Linked DNA regions of Chitinimonas arctica. The protein of the gene in region 1 interacts with the protein of each later gene in a pairwise test. Links are inferred from orthologs where the notes say so. Each region holds a gene or a part of one and is shown in the gene's direction. Other genes may lie near its edges.

The links. The genes of interacting proteins can lie anywhere in the genome.
Region 2: the proteins of mtgA (region 1) and FNU76_RS10405 interact in binary tests that used the Escherichia coli proteins (3 or more experiments, as listed by UniProt). The link is inferred for Chitinimonas arctica from one-to-one orthologs.

What each region holds. Positions count from the first base shown.
Region 1 is NZ_CP041730.1:1,937,468-1,945,600, reverse strand. The notes cover bases 2,566-5,354. They hold mtgA (monofunctional biosynthetic peptidoglycan transglycosylase), read left to right. Parts: upstream 2,566-3,508; coding sequence 3,509-4,201; downstream 4,202-5,354. Other genes in these bases: FNU76_RS08785 (deoxyguanosinetriphosphate triphosphohydrolase), read left to right, coding at 4,259-5,354; FNU76_RS08795 (zf-HC2 domain-containing protein), read left to right, coding at 3,280-3,450; FNU76_RS08800 (sigma-70 family RNA polymerase sigma factor), read left to right, coding at 2,695-3,258; FNU76_RS08805 (diguanylate cyclase), read left to right, coding at 2,566-2,698. Outside these bases: FNU76_RS08820 (LOG family protein), read left to right, coding at 1-426; FNU76_RS08815 (DUF2782 domain-containing protein), read left to right, coding at 475-792; FNU76_RS08810 (homoserine kinase), read left to right, coding at 895-1,845; more of FNU76_RS08805, read left to right, coding at 2,033-2,565; more of FNU76_RS08785, read left to right, coding at 5,355-5,590; hemC (hydroxymethylbilane synthase), read left to right, coding at 5,666-6,508; FNU76_RS08775 (uroporphyrinogen-III C-methyltransferase), read left to right, coding at 6,513-8,133. UniProt on the Escherichia coli protein: Peptidoglycan polymerase that catalyzes glycan chain elongation from lipid-linked precursors. May play a role in peptidoglycan assembly during cell division in collaboration with other cell division proteins.
Region 2 is NZ_CP041730.1:2,280,781-2,285,447, reverse strand. Bases 1-2,911 are described here. They hold FNU76_RS10405 (peptidoglycan D,D-transpeptidase FtsI family protein), read left to right. Parts: upstream 1-544; coding sequence 545-2,278; downstream 2,279-2,911. Other genes in these bases: FNU76_RS10400 (UDP-N-acetylmuramoyl-L-alanyl-D-glutamate--2,6-diaminopimelate ligase), read left to right, coding at 2,275-2,911; ftsL (cell division protein FtsL), read left to right, coding at 263-538; rsmH (16S rRNA (cytosine(1402)-N(4))-methyltransferase RsmH), read left to right, coding at 1-254. In the rest of the region: more of FNU76_RS10400, read left to right, coding at 2,912-3,768; FNU76_RS10395 (UDP-N-acetylmuramoyl-tripeptide--D-alanyl-D-alanine ligase), read left to right, coding at 3,765-4,667. UniProt on the Escherichia coli protein: Essential cell division protein that catalyzes cross-linking of the peptidoglycan cell wall at the division septum. Required for localization of FtsN.

The sequences.
Region 1 (8,133 bases):
TCGCCTTCGGTCGGCCTCAATATCCAACTGGAACACGAGCAGCACGGCAATCCCTACCAGGATGTCAGCCAGAGCTTTCGGCATTTCTTCGCCCGCAAGGTGATGTTCGTCAAGAACGCCACCGCCTATGTGGTGATGCCTGGCGGTTTCGGCACCCTGGACGAAGTAAGCGAGGCGCTGACCCTGATCCAGACCGGCAAAAGCCGCAAGATCCCGATTATCCTGGTCGGCAGCGCATTTTGGAGCGGGTTGCTGGACTGGTTCCGCGGCACGCTGTTGTCCGAGCGCATGATCAATCCCGACGATATGAATCTGATCCAGGTCATCGACGATCCGCGCGCGGTGGTGGATGCTATCTTTGCCTTCTATGAAACCCGCGGCTTCGGCCTGAGCCCTGCCGAACGGGAAATGCAGCTCAGCCTCTAATCGCTGTCGCCCAGCCGGTTGCCGGGCGTGGAGAATCACTATGCGTAAATGGATGTTCCTGATCAGCCTGGCCATTGCCCTGCCGGCCATGGCGGCAGACCCCAAGCCGGCCAATCCACCGCCGCCGCCCCCCTGCCGGCTGCCACCGCCGACGACCCCGGTATGGAACCGGAGGTCACCATCGTGCAAAAAGACGACGCAACGGTGACCGAGTACCGGGTCGGCGGGCGGCTGTATATGATCAAGGTCACGCCACGGGTGGGGCCGGAATATTATCTGAGCGATGATGACGGCACCGGCAAGATGGTGCGCCGCGACGGCCAGCCGGTGCTGCGCCCGCCCATGTGGGTGATCAAGCGCTTCTAGTCAGTGCCGGCGCGGAGCCGTCGTCGGCGTCCGCGCTCGCCAACCTTCAACCGGTGGCACGCCCTTACGGTGCGCCACGTCTCGTGTCTGGCTGTTAAATCCATGTCCGTTTTTACCACCGTTACACCGGCCGAGCTGGCCGTCTGGCTAAAAGGCTACTCGATTGGCGAGCTGGTCGAGCTCAAGGGTATCGCCGCCGGCATCACCAATACCAACTACGCGCTGACGACCACGCAGGGGAAATACGTACTGACCCTGTTCGAAACCTTGCAGGCACATGAGCTACCTTATTATGTCAACTTGATGGCGCATCTGGCCCATCATGGCATTGCCTGCGCCGCGCCGATCGCCAATCTGCGCGACGCCTATATCGACCGCCTGGCCGGCAAACCCACGGTGCTGGTGAGCTGGCTGCAGGGCGAGCCGGTGGAGTCGCCCAACCCGGCCCAATGCCGTGCCATGGGCGCGATGCTGGCCCGCTTGCATGGCGCCGGCGCCAGTTATGCCGGCCATATGGCCAATCCTCGCGGTCCGGCCTGGTGGAGCGCAACGGCCGCCGAGCTCTATGCTTTCATGCCCGAAGCGGATGGCCGGCAACTGCGGGCGGAAGTGGCACAGCAGGCCCGCCACCGCTTTACCCAGCTGCCCAGCGGGGTGGTGCATGCCGATCTATTCCGCGACAACGTCCTGATGCAAGGCGAACGCATAGGCGGCTTCATCGACTTCTACTACGCCTGCAACGATGTATTGATCTACGACCTGGCCGTTACCTTGAACGACTGGTGTGCCCGCGACGACGGCGAGATCGATGATGAACGCGCCGCTGCCTTGTGCGCCGGTTACCAATCGGTACGCGCATTGAATGCCGCCGAGCGGCAAGCCTGGTCGTTGATGCTGCGCGCCGCCGCGCTGCGGTTCTGGGTGTCGCGCCTGTGGGATTGGCACAAGCCGCAAGCGGGGGAGCTGACTTGGCGCAAGGACCCGGCTGTTTTCCAACGCATTTTGACGTGCCATCAAGCGCGCACCGAAGCGGCTGGCTGGTTGACGGGCTGAGGCGTGAATAAGCACGGCTTGGGGGAACCTTTAGACGGCATGTCCACTCAAGCAAGGCAATGCGGCTAAACCGACAGGCGGCCGCGTCCTTGGCTTCGGCTAACTTGTTCAGCGCTTCCTAGTGATCCGCTCCAAGGCGCACTACGATACAAGTGTCTGCCGGACCGAATCCACTACCACGTTTCCCATGTCTGACTATCTGCTGCTGCCCTTCGCTATTGGACTGCTGTTCCTGTTGTGGCAAAACCACCGGCAGTCGCGCGCACTGTTCGAGTACAGGCATCGGCTTGCCCTGCATCATGACGATCTTTCCCTGCCCCGTTCCGCCGGTGCGATCCGCGATGCCCCGCCTGGCCATGGCAGCGATTTGCTGACCGGCCTGGCGGATAAGGCGCATTGCCTGGCACGCGGGCACGAGGCGTTTGAATTGGCCAGGCGGCACAAACGGCCGCTGTCCGTGTTGAAGATCGGCCTCGACGATTCCCGGCTATTGCGGGAACAGCTGGGACACGAGGTAGGTGACGCGGTACTGCTGCGTCTTGCCCGCTTGCTGGACATCACGCTGCGGCTGGGCGATCTGCCGGCGCGGCTGGAGGAAGCCGAGTTCGCCGCCCTTTTGCTGGAAACGCCCCGCGCCCGTGCGCTCGAAGCGGCCGAACGCATTCGCGAAGCGGTTGAAAATGCGCCGCTAACCCTGGAAAATGGGGTCTTGGTCACGTTTACCGTCAGTATTGGCGCGGCCGAGCTACACGACAGCCATGTCGATTTTTCCAGTCTGCTGGGCGCTGCCGACAAGGCCTTGGGCCGTGCCTGGGTCAGTGGACGTAACCGTATCGAAGCCGACAACCCTTGACCATCACCGACTCGCAATTGGCCGAGTATCGCGACTACCTGCTTCGTTATGCGCTTTTTCGCCTACGCGATGAAGCCGTTGCCGAGGAAGCCGTGCAAGATACGCTGCTGGCCGCCCTGCAGGCCAAACAGGGCTTCGCCGCCCAATCCAGTGTCAAGACCTGGCTCACCGGCATACTCAAGCACAAGTTGATCGATGCGCAGCGCAAGCTGTGCCGCGACCCCTTTCAACTGGACGAGCGTCTGGGGGACGAGGGTGAATTGGCCGATTTCGACGGCCTTTTCGATAAGACCGGCCACTGGGGCAGCGACGGACCGCGCACCTGGACTCATCCGGATGCCGCCTTGGAGCAACGCGATTTCTGGCGGGTCTATGAGGAATGCGCCGCCCGCATGCCTAAGCGTACCGCGCTGGTTTTCGCCATGCGCGAATCCATGTCCTATGAAATCGACGAAATCTGTCAGAACCTCGATATCACCGCGACCAACTGCTCAGTCCTGCTATATCGCGCCCGCATGAGCTTGCGCGTATGCCTGGAAAAGAACTGGTTTGGCCGATAATGCTTCCACAGAGTGCGACAAATGAAGTGTAAAGAGGCAACGCATCTCGTCTCCGCCGGTATGGATCGTCCGCTGAACTGGCGCGAACGCCTGGGCCTGCGGTGGCATCTGCTTGTTTGCCACTACTGCAGCGACTTCTCGCGGCAACTGGGCTTTCTGCGCAAGGTTGCCCGAGACAAAAAAGACCACTAGTAAAGTGTCGGTGCGAGCCGACACGGGCATGGCCCGCAGTGTCGATATAATCGCCGCCATGACCCTCCTTCGCCTACTTGGCCGACTCCTGTTGGCACTGATTCTGTTGGTCCTGCTCTACCAGCTGTGGATACTTGGCCATGTGATCTGGTGGCGCGACCACAATCCGTCCGCGACAGCCTTTATGGACCAGCAGCTGAGTGCGCTGCAGGACAGTGACCCGGACGCGCGCCTGCAGCACGAATGGGTGCCCTACGCCAAGATATCGCCCCATCTGAAGCGGGCGCTGGTGGCCGGCGAAGATGCCAAGTTTCTTGATCACGAAGGCTTCGACTGGGAAGGCATACAAACCGCCTGGGAGAAGAACCAGAAAAAAGGCCGTATCTCGGCCGGCGGTTCCACCATCAGCCAGCAGTTGGCGAAAAACCTGTTTCTCAACGGCAAGCGCAGTTACCTGCGCAAAATCCAGGAAGCCGCCATCACCCTGATGCTGGAGGCGATACTGGATAAGCGGCGTATTTTCGAGATCTACCTGAATGTGATCGAGTGGGGCAACGGCGTGTTCGGCGCCGAGGCCGCTGCCCGCCATTACTATCAAACCAGCGCGGCCGCGCTGGGGACCGGACAATCCGCCAAGTTGGCGGCCATGGTGCCGCGGCCGCGCTTTTACGACAAGAATCGCAATGCCCGTGGCTTGTTGCGTAAGGCCGCCATTATCCAGCGGCGTATGACTTACGCCGATATTCCTTGAGTTTGACTACGCCGTAGCATGCCGTTTCGATGCCTACCGATTGCATAGGGTTTTGCCATGCCGCAAATGAACTGGACGCAACTGCTTTCCGCCGACCGCCTGCGCGCGCCGCGCCGTCCGCCGGAAACCGGGCCATTGATCGGACGTTCCGATTTCCATAAGGACCACGACCGCATCGCCTTCTCCTCGCCGTTCCGCCGGCTGGGGCGCAAGACCCAGGTGCACCCGATGACCGAGAACGACCACGTGCATACGCGGTTGACCCATTCCATCGAGGTGGGCTGCGTGGGGCGCTCGCTGGGCATCATGGTCGGCCAGGCGCTGGCCGGGCAACTGCCGGCCTATATCATTCCCTATGATATAGGCGCCATCGTGCAGGCCGCCTGCCTGGCCCACGACATCGGCAACCCACCCTTCGGCCATGCCGGTGAATACGCCATTCGCGACTGGTTCCGCCGTTCCTCGCATGCCTATCTATTGCAGAATCTCAGCGCCAGCGAGCGGCGCGATGTGCAGACCTTCGAAGGCAATGCACAGGGTTTTCGCGTGGTCACCCAGCTGGAAAACCATCGCTTCGACGGCGGTATGCGGCTGACTTTCGCCACCCTGGGCGCCACCCTGAAATATCCGTGGACCAGTGAGCACGCCGGCTTCAAGGAAAAATTCAGCTGCTACCAAGCCGAAAAAAAGTTGTTGGACGAGGTTGCGAACGAGCTGGGCCTGATCGCCAAGCCTGAGGGCAGCTGGTGCCGCCACCCCTTGTCCTACCTGATGGAGGCGGCGGACGATATCTGTTACGCCATCCTCGATCTGGAAGACGGTGTGGAAATCGGCATGCTGCCGTTCGAAACCATTGCCCCCATGCTGATTCGACTGGCCGGCATAGACGACGACCTGCTGGCCCTGGAGGTCGCCGGTGCGCCCAGCGTGCGGCGCAAGATGTCGCTGCTGCGCTCCAAGGCGGTGGACCGCTGTGTGCGCGAAGTGGCGGCGGCCTTTATGCGCCACCACGACACCTTGCTGGCGGGCGAATACCAGGGCGACCTGATCGCCGCCTGCCCCGATTTTGTCCGGCACGGCATTCGCGACGCCAAGCAGCTGGCGCGCGAGCGTATTTTCAACAATCGCCGCAAGGTGGAGATCGAAGTGGGTTCCTTCACCTGTCTCGATATCCTGCTGGAAGCATTCTGTGGCGCGGCGTATCAACTGCGGACCGAGGAGAAGCTGAGTTTTCGCAACAAGCGTATTCTCGACTTGATGGAGTACAACGCACCCAATCACGAGCGGCCCTTGTACGAGAGCTATATGCGCGTATTGGATTTTATCGGCGGCATGACCGACAACTACGCCACCTATCTTGCCCAGCAGGTCGGCGGCATGGCGCGTTAAGCAGGTCGGCCGGACTGCCGGACGCGGCCTGCGTGCTAGAATTCCCGCAAACTCACCCCGCGAGACCATCCAGCTGTGTCCCTTCCCGATCGCCTCGTCATCGCCACGCAAGAATTCGCCCTCGCCTCATGGCAGGCCCGCCATATCGCAGCGAGGCTGCAAGCCCGCTATCCTGGTCTGCGAATCGACCTTCTCGACGTGAGTGGCGGCAGTGCCGATGTGGCGGTGCATGCCATGACGGATATGCCGATGCGCCTGCCGGACGGGTTCGTCCTTGCCGTGGTCACCGAGCGCGAAGATCCGCGCGATGCCTTTGTTTCGAACCGCCACGCCACGCTGGCCGACTTGCCGCCGGCAGCCGTAGTCGGCATTTCCGACCCGCGCTGTGAAGCGCAGATCCGTGCGGCCTTTCCACATCTGCGGGTCGCACCGCTGCTCGGAGATGTACACACCCACCTGGCCGAGCTGGACGACGGCCAATACGATGCCATCATCCTGGCGGCCGCCAGCTTGAAAGGCTTGGGCCTGGCTGAACGTATCCGTACCTGCCTGAGCACGGACGAATGCTTGCCGGCGCCAGGGCAGGGCGCGCTAGGATTGGTGATACCGGCCGACCGTCCTGAACTCGCCGTGCTCCTTGCGCCACTCAATCATGCCGAAACAGCCGATTGCGTGGCAGCCGAGCGGGCCATGAGCTTGCGCCTGGATGCTTCGTGCGAGACGCCGCTGGGCGGCTTTGCCGAAGTGCTCGACGAATATTTTCTGCGCATGCGCGGCTTTGTCGCCCGTCCGGACGGCAGCGAGATGCTGCGGGCCGAATCGAACGGCAGCCGTGCCGCCGCCGTCGGCCTGGGCCGCCAAGTCGCCGATCTAATGCTTACCGAGGGCGCCCGCGCCCTGCTTATCCCCAAAGTGTGAGGCCATGATCCGTCCACTCGCCAACCGCCGTTTCCTAGTCACCCGCCCGGAAAACCAATCGGACCGCCTTGCCGCACTATTGCAAGATGCCGGCGCCACGCCGCTATTGGCGCCGATGATCGCGATCGGCGAAGCTGCCGATCCGGCCGCGCTCGATGCGGTACTGCACCGCCTGGACGATTTCGACCTGGCGGTTTTTGTCAGCCCGACCGCGCTTGACCAGGTAGGCCAGCGTATTCGCCACTGGCCGGCGGAACTGGCGGCGGCGGTCATTGGCCCCGCCTCCCGGGAGCGGGCGCGCGAACTGGGCATACTGGACGTGCTCTGCCCCGATAATCGCTACGATAGCGAAGGATTGCTGGAGCTTCCCTCGCTACAGCGGATGGAAGGTCGCCGGGTTGTACTGTTTCGCGGTAATGCCGGCCGGGAACTGCTGGCGGATTCCCTGACGGCGCGCGGCGCCCAGGTGGAAATCGTCGAGGCTTACCGGCGCTTGCCGCCCACCATGGCGCGGGAAGCCTTGGCCGCCATGCTGGCCGAGGATTGCGACGGCGTGATCGTGACCAGCAGCGAGGCGGTCCAGAACCTGTTCTCCATGAGCGACGAAGCGCTGACCCGTAAGTTGCGCGGCAGCCTGTTCTTTGCCAGCCACCCTGCCATTGCCGATACCGCCCGCCGCCAAGGCGTGGCCAGCGTGTTCACCACGGCGGCGGGCGATGCCGGCATCGTCGCCTCCCTGATCGAATGCTTCGCCGGCAGCCAGGCGTCTCCTTCGGCCAGTGCGCCGGCGACTCCCGCACCGATACCGGCATCCACACCGAAAAACCATCCCCCCGCGCGACCGTCATCCGCTGCCGGCCGGAGCAGGCCGCGCTGGACCAGCCAACTATTGTGGGCGTTGGTTGGCGCTGCCTTGGCCATCGGCGTCGCCAGTCTCCTGCAACAAGGCCGGCGCCAAGATATCGGTGGCGAAATGGATGGCCGGCTGAGTTTGCTGGAAACGCGCTTGCGCGCCTTATCCGTCGGCGAGCAACGCGATGGTGGCCGCATGAGCCAGTTGGATACGCAGCTGGCGGGCATCAATCACAGCATTTCCGAACTGAATGCCCAGCAAGCCGATCTGCAAGCCCTGTATGGGTCCATCGCCGGAGACCAGGAGGAAACCCTGCTGGCCGATGCCGAATTGACCCTGTCGCTGGCCAGCCAGCAATTGCAATTGACCGGTAATGTCGGCGCCGCCCTGGCGGCACTGTATCGCCTGGACGAACGCCTCGCCGGCCACGACAAACCGCGCCTGATGGCCTTGCGCCGTGCCTTGGCGCGCGATCTGGACGCCCTCAAGCGGGTGCCGTGGATCGATTATGTCGGCTTGTCCGCCAAGATCGATAGCCTTGCCGGCAACGTCGACAAGTTGCCCCTGGTGGTGGATGCCACCTCGGCCGAGGACGCTGCCGATCGCGGCACGACCCAAGCCAGCGGACTATTGGGCGAGTTCAGCCGTGCGCTGGGCGCCCTGGTCTCCATTCGCCGCATCGATCAGCCCGATCCGGTGCTGCTTGCGCCGCAACAGGCGCTCTATCTGCGCGAACAGGTCAAGCTACGCCTGCTGAATGCCCGTCTTGCGC
Region 2 (4,667 bases), 340 kb from region 1 along the record:
GCACGGGTGGACGGCTGGCCGTGATCGCCTTCCATTCGCTGGAGGACCGCATCGTCAAACGCTTTACCGTGGATGCCGCCACCGCCGATCGCCTGCCTTCGCGCCTGCCGGTGCGGGCGGCCGATATCGCGGAAGCGCCCTTGAAGCTGATCGGCAAGCCGATCCGCGCCTCGCAAACCGAAGTCGGTGAAAACCCGCGCGCCCGTAGTGCCATCCTGCGCGTCGCGGAGCGCACCGGCGCAGCCCTGAGATAGGCGCCGGGGTGACACGCTTGAATCTGTTGTTGCTCTTTGTCCTGGTCGTTTGCGCGCTGGGGGTCGTTACCTCTCAGCACAAGGCGCGGCGAGCCTATATGGAATTGCAGAAGGCGCAAACCGAAGCCCATCGGCTGGATGTCGAGTGGGGACAGTTGCAGTTGGAGCAGAGCACCTGGGCGATGCATTCGCGCATCGAAAAGGAAGCGATGACCCGGCTGGGCATGCATGTCTCCGATGCGGCGCATACCCAGGTGGCGCCCGTCGTCGCCCCTGGTCAGTGAGTGGCCATGGTTTATCAAGCCAACAAGAGCCCCGCCCTCAAGCTGCAGATGTGGCGTGCCTGGCTGGTGCTGGGCGGATTGGTGGCGCTGTTCCTGGTGCTGATCGGCCGGGCCGGCTATTTGATGAGCTTCAAGGAAGACTTCCTGCGCGAGCAGGGTGAGGCGCGCTACAGCAGGCGGCTGGTACTGGAAGCCAATCGCGGCATGATTACCGATCGGAATGGCGAGCCTTTGGCCATTTCCACGCCGGTGCAGTCGATCTGGGCCAGTCCGTCCGACGTGCCCAGGCTGAGCGCCGACCAGCTGGCCAAGTTGAGCCGTGCCCTGGGCCTGCCGCCCGGCGATGTGGTGCGCCGCCTGGCGGACAAGCAGCGCGACTTTGTCTACCTGCGGCGGCAGATGAGTCCGGATGCGGCGGCGCGGGTGCTGGGCTTGGGTATTCCCGGCATTTCCAAGCAGGTCGAATACCGGCGCTATTACCCGGCCGGTGAAGTACTGGCCCATGTGATCGGTTTCACCGGTATAGACAACAAAGGCCAGGAAGGATTCGAGCTGACGCGCGAGTCCATGCTGGCGGGCAAACCCGGTAGCCGGCAGGTGATCAAGGATCGCCGCGGTTTTATCGTCGAGGACGTGACCAGTATCGAAAAGCCGCGCGACGGCCAGACGCTGACGCTGTCGATAGACAGCAAGATCCAGTACCTGGCCTTCCGCGAGTTGAAGAAGTCGGTCGAGGACAACAAGGCCAAGGGCGGCGGCATCGTGGTACTGGATGCCCGTACCGGCGAAGTGCTGGCGCTGGCGAATGTACCCAGTTTCAACCCGAACAATCGGGAAAAGCTTGATCCGGCCACGCGGCGCAACCGGGCCCTGACCGATAGTTATGAACCGGGCTCGACCATGAAGCCGATGACCGTGGCGGCCGCGCTGGAAACCGGCGATGTGACGCCGCAGACCATCGTGCAGACCGGTGGCGGCACGATGGCGATCGGCCCGAATGTCGTGCATGACACCCATGCACACGGCGCGATCACGGTGGAGCAGATTGTGCAGAAGTCCAGCAATGTCGGCGTCGCCAAGCTGCAGCTGGCCATGGGCCGCCAGCATTTATGGACCTTCTACGACAAGTTGGGGTTCGGGCAGCTGCCGCACAGTGGTTTCCCCGGTGAATCGGGCGGTCGCTTGCGGCCGTGGAAGAACTGGGTGCCGATCGACCAGGCCACCATGGCCTATGGCCACGGGATTTCGGTCAGCCTGCTGCAGATTGCGCGGGCTTACCAGATCTTCGCCACCGATGGCGAAATCCGCCCGATCAGCTTCCAGAAGCTGGTGGCGCCCTTGCCCGGGGATGCCGTGATCAAGCCCGAAACAGCACGGGCCGTGCGCAAGATGCTGGAAATGGTTACCCAGCCTGGTGGTACCGCTTCGAAGTCGCGCGTGGTCGGCTATCGGGTCGGCGGCAAGACCGGTACCGCCCACAAGCTGGAGGGCGGCAGCTATGAAGGCAAGAAATATGTCGGTTCCTTTGTCGGCATCGCGCCAATTTCCGATCCGCGGGTGATCGTGGCGGTGATGATCGACGAGCCGACGATGGGCAAATATTACGGCGGCGATGTAGCCGCACCGGTATTCAGTGCCGTGGTAGCGGGTAGCTTGCGCTTTATCGGCGTACCGCCGGATGCGCCGCTGAATCTGCCGCTGCTGGATACCACCGATGATCCGGTCAAGGAGGAGATGTGAAGCCTAGCGCCTGGGAACTGCCGTTGCTGGATTGGAACGCGATCGATGCGATCGCCGCCGGCCGCCGGCTGGTCGCCGATAGCCGGCGGATCCAGCCCGGCGATATCTTCCTTGCCTATCGTGGCGACACCAGCGACGGCCGCCGGCATATCGCTGCCGCCATCGCCGCAGGCGCCGGCGCCGTGCTGTGGGAGGCGGAAGACTACGCCTGGGTGGAAGATCCGGGCTTCCCCAATCTGGCTATCCCGCAGTTGCGCGCCCAGACAGGCCTGATCGCCAGCCATCTGTTGGGCGACCCCAGCCGTGCGATGGCATGCGTGGCGGTGACCGGCACCAATGGCAAGACCAGTTGCGCCCATTGGCTGGCGCAAGCCTTTATCTTGCTTGGCGGCAAGCCGGCGCTGATAGGCACCCTGGGCTACGGCCTGCTCGGCCAGTTGGGCGATGCCAGCCATACCACGCCCGAGGCGGCGCAGCTGCAAGCACTGATCGCCGAATTCAAGGCGGCCGGCGCCAGCCATCTGTGCATGGAAGTGTCCTCGCATGCGCTGGATCAAGGCCGTGCCCATGGGGTGGCCTTCGATGTGGCGGTGTTTACCAATCTAAGCCGCGACCACCTCGATTACCACGGCAGCATGGCGGCTTACGCCGAGGCCAAGCAAAAGCTGTTCGACTGGGAGGGTTTGCGCGCGGCCGTCATCAATGCCGACGACGCCTTTGGCGCCGAATTGTTGCGGACCCTGCCGGCTGGCCTGGCACTGGGTTACGGCCTGGAAGCGGGCGAGCTGCGCGCGGTGGAAATACAGACCAGCCTGGCCGGCATCCGCATGCGGATCAACTCGCCTTGGGGCGATGCCGAGTTGAATAGCCCCCTGCTGGGGCGTTTCAACGCCAGCAATCTGCTGGCCTGCCTGGGGGTGTTGTTGCGCCTCGATGTGCCGATGAACGATGCGGTCGCGGTGCTCGGTCGCATCGAATCGGCCAAAGGCCGTATGCAAAGGCTGGGCGGTGGCGACAAGCCGCTGGTGGTGGTCGATTACGCCCATACGCCCGATGCGCTGGAAAAGGCGCTCAGCACCCTGCGCGAGGCCATGCCGGCCCGGCGCCGGCTGTTTTGCGTGTTCGGTTGCGGCGGCGACCGTGATCGCGGCAAGCGTCCCTTGATGGGCCGCGTCGCCTGCATGTTGGCCAACACCGTCATCATCACCAATGACAACCCACGCACCGAGGAACCGCGCCGCATTATCAGCGACATCCTTGACGGCGTGGACGGGGCCGACGCCGAACACCAGCATTTGGGCGACTACAGCGTGCAGAGCGATCGTGCCGCCGCCATCGCGCTGGCCGTCGAGCTGGCCGAGATCGGCGACGTGGTTTTGATCGCCGGCAAGGGCCACGAAGAATATCAGGACGCGAACGGCGTGAAGATGCCGTTCAGCGATGAACAACAGGCAACGGCCGCCTTGGCGGCCTGGAAGTTGAGCAAGTGAAAGATCCGATGCTGACGCTGGCCACCAGCGCGACCGTATTGAACGCCACCCTGCGCGGGGATGGCGGGCTGGCGTATGAACGGGTGAGTACCGATAGCCGCGATATCCGCCCCGGCGATTTGTTCGTGGCACTGAAGGGCGACAATTTCGACGGTCATGATTTCATCGCCGCCGTCCTGGCCGGCGGCGCCGTCGCCGCCCTGGTCGAGGCCGGCCATCCGGCGCTGGCCGCGCTGGGCCCCGATGCGCCCCTGCTGGAGGTCGATGACACGCTGGCGGCGCTGGGCCGGCTGGCAGCGCATTGGCGCGGCCTGTTCAGCCTGCCCCTGCTGGCCATCACCGGCTCCAGCGGCAAGACCACGGTCAAGGAGATGATTGCGACCGTACTGCGCCGGCATGCCGGCGACGAGGCCGTGCTGGCCACCGCCGGCAATCTGAACAATCACATCGGCCTACCGCTGATGTTGTTGCGCCTGCGCGCGCGGCACCGGTATGCCGTCATCGAAATGGGCATGAACCATTTCGGCGAGATCGCCTACCTGACCGGTCTGGCGGCGCCGCAGCTGGCCCTGATCACCAACGCCGGCAGCGCCCACATCGAATTTCTCGGCTCGGCCGCCGGCATCGCCGAGGCCAAGGGGGAGATATTCGACGGCCTGGCCGAAGGCGGCGCTGCGCTGATCAATCTGGATGACGACTACGCCGACTATTGGCGCGGCTTGAATGCCAGCCGTACGCTGCTGGGATTCGGTTTGGCGCAAGGCGATATCCAGGCGCGCGACGTGCGCCTGGCGGGGCTGGACAGCCGTTTCACGCTGGTGACGCCAGGCGGCGAAGCCGAGGTGCGGCTGCCCGCGCCCGGCCGCCACAATATCGCCAATGCCTTGGCCGCTGCAGCG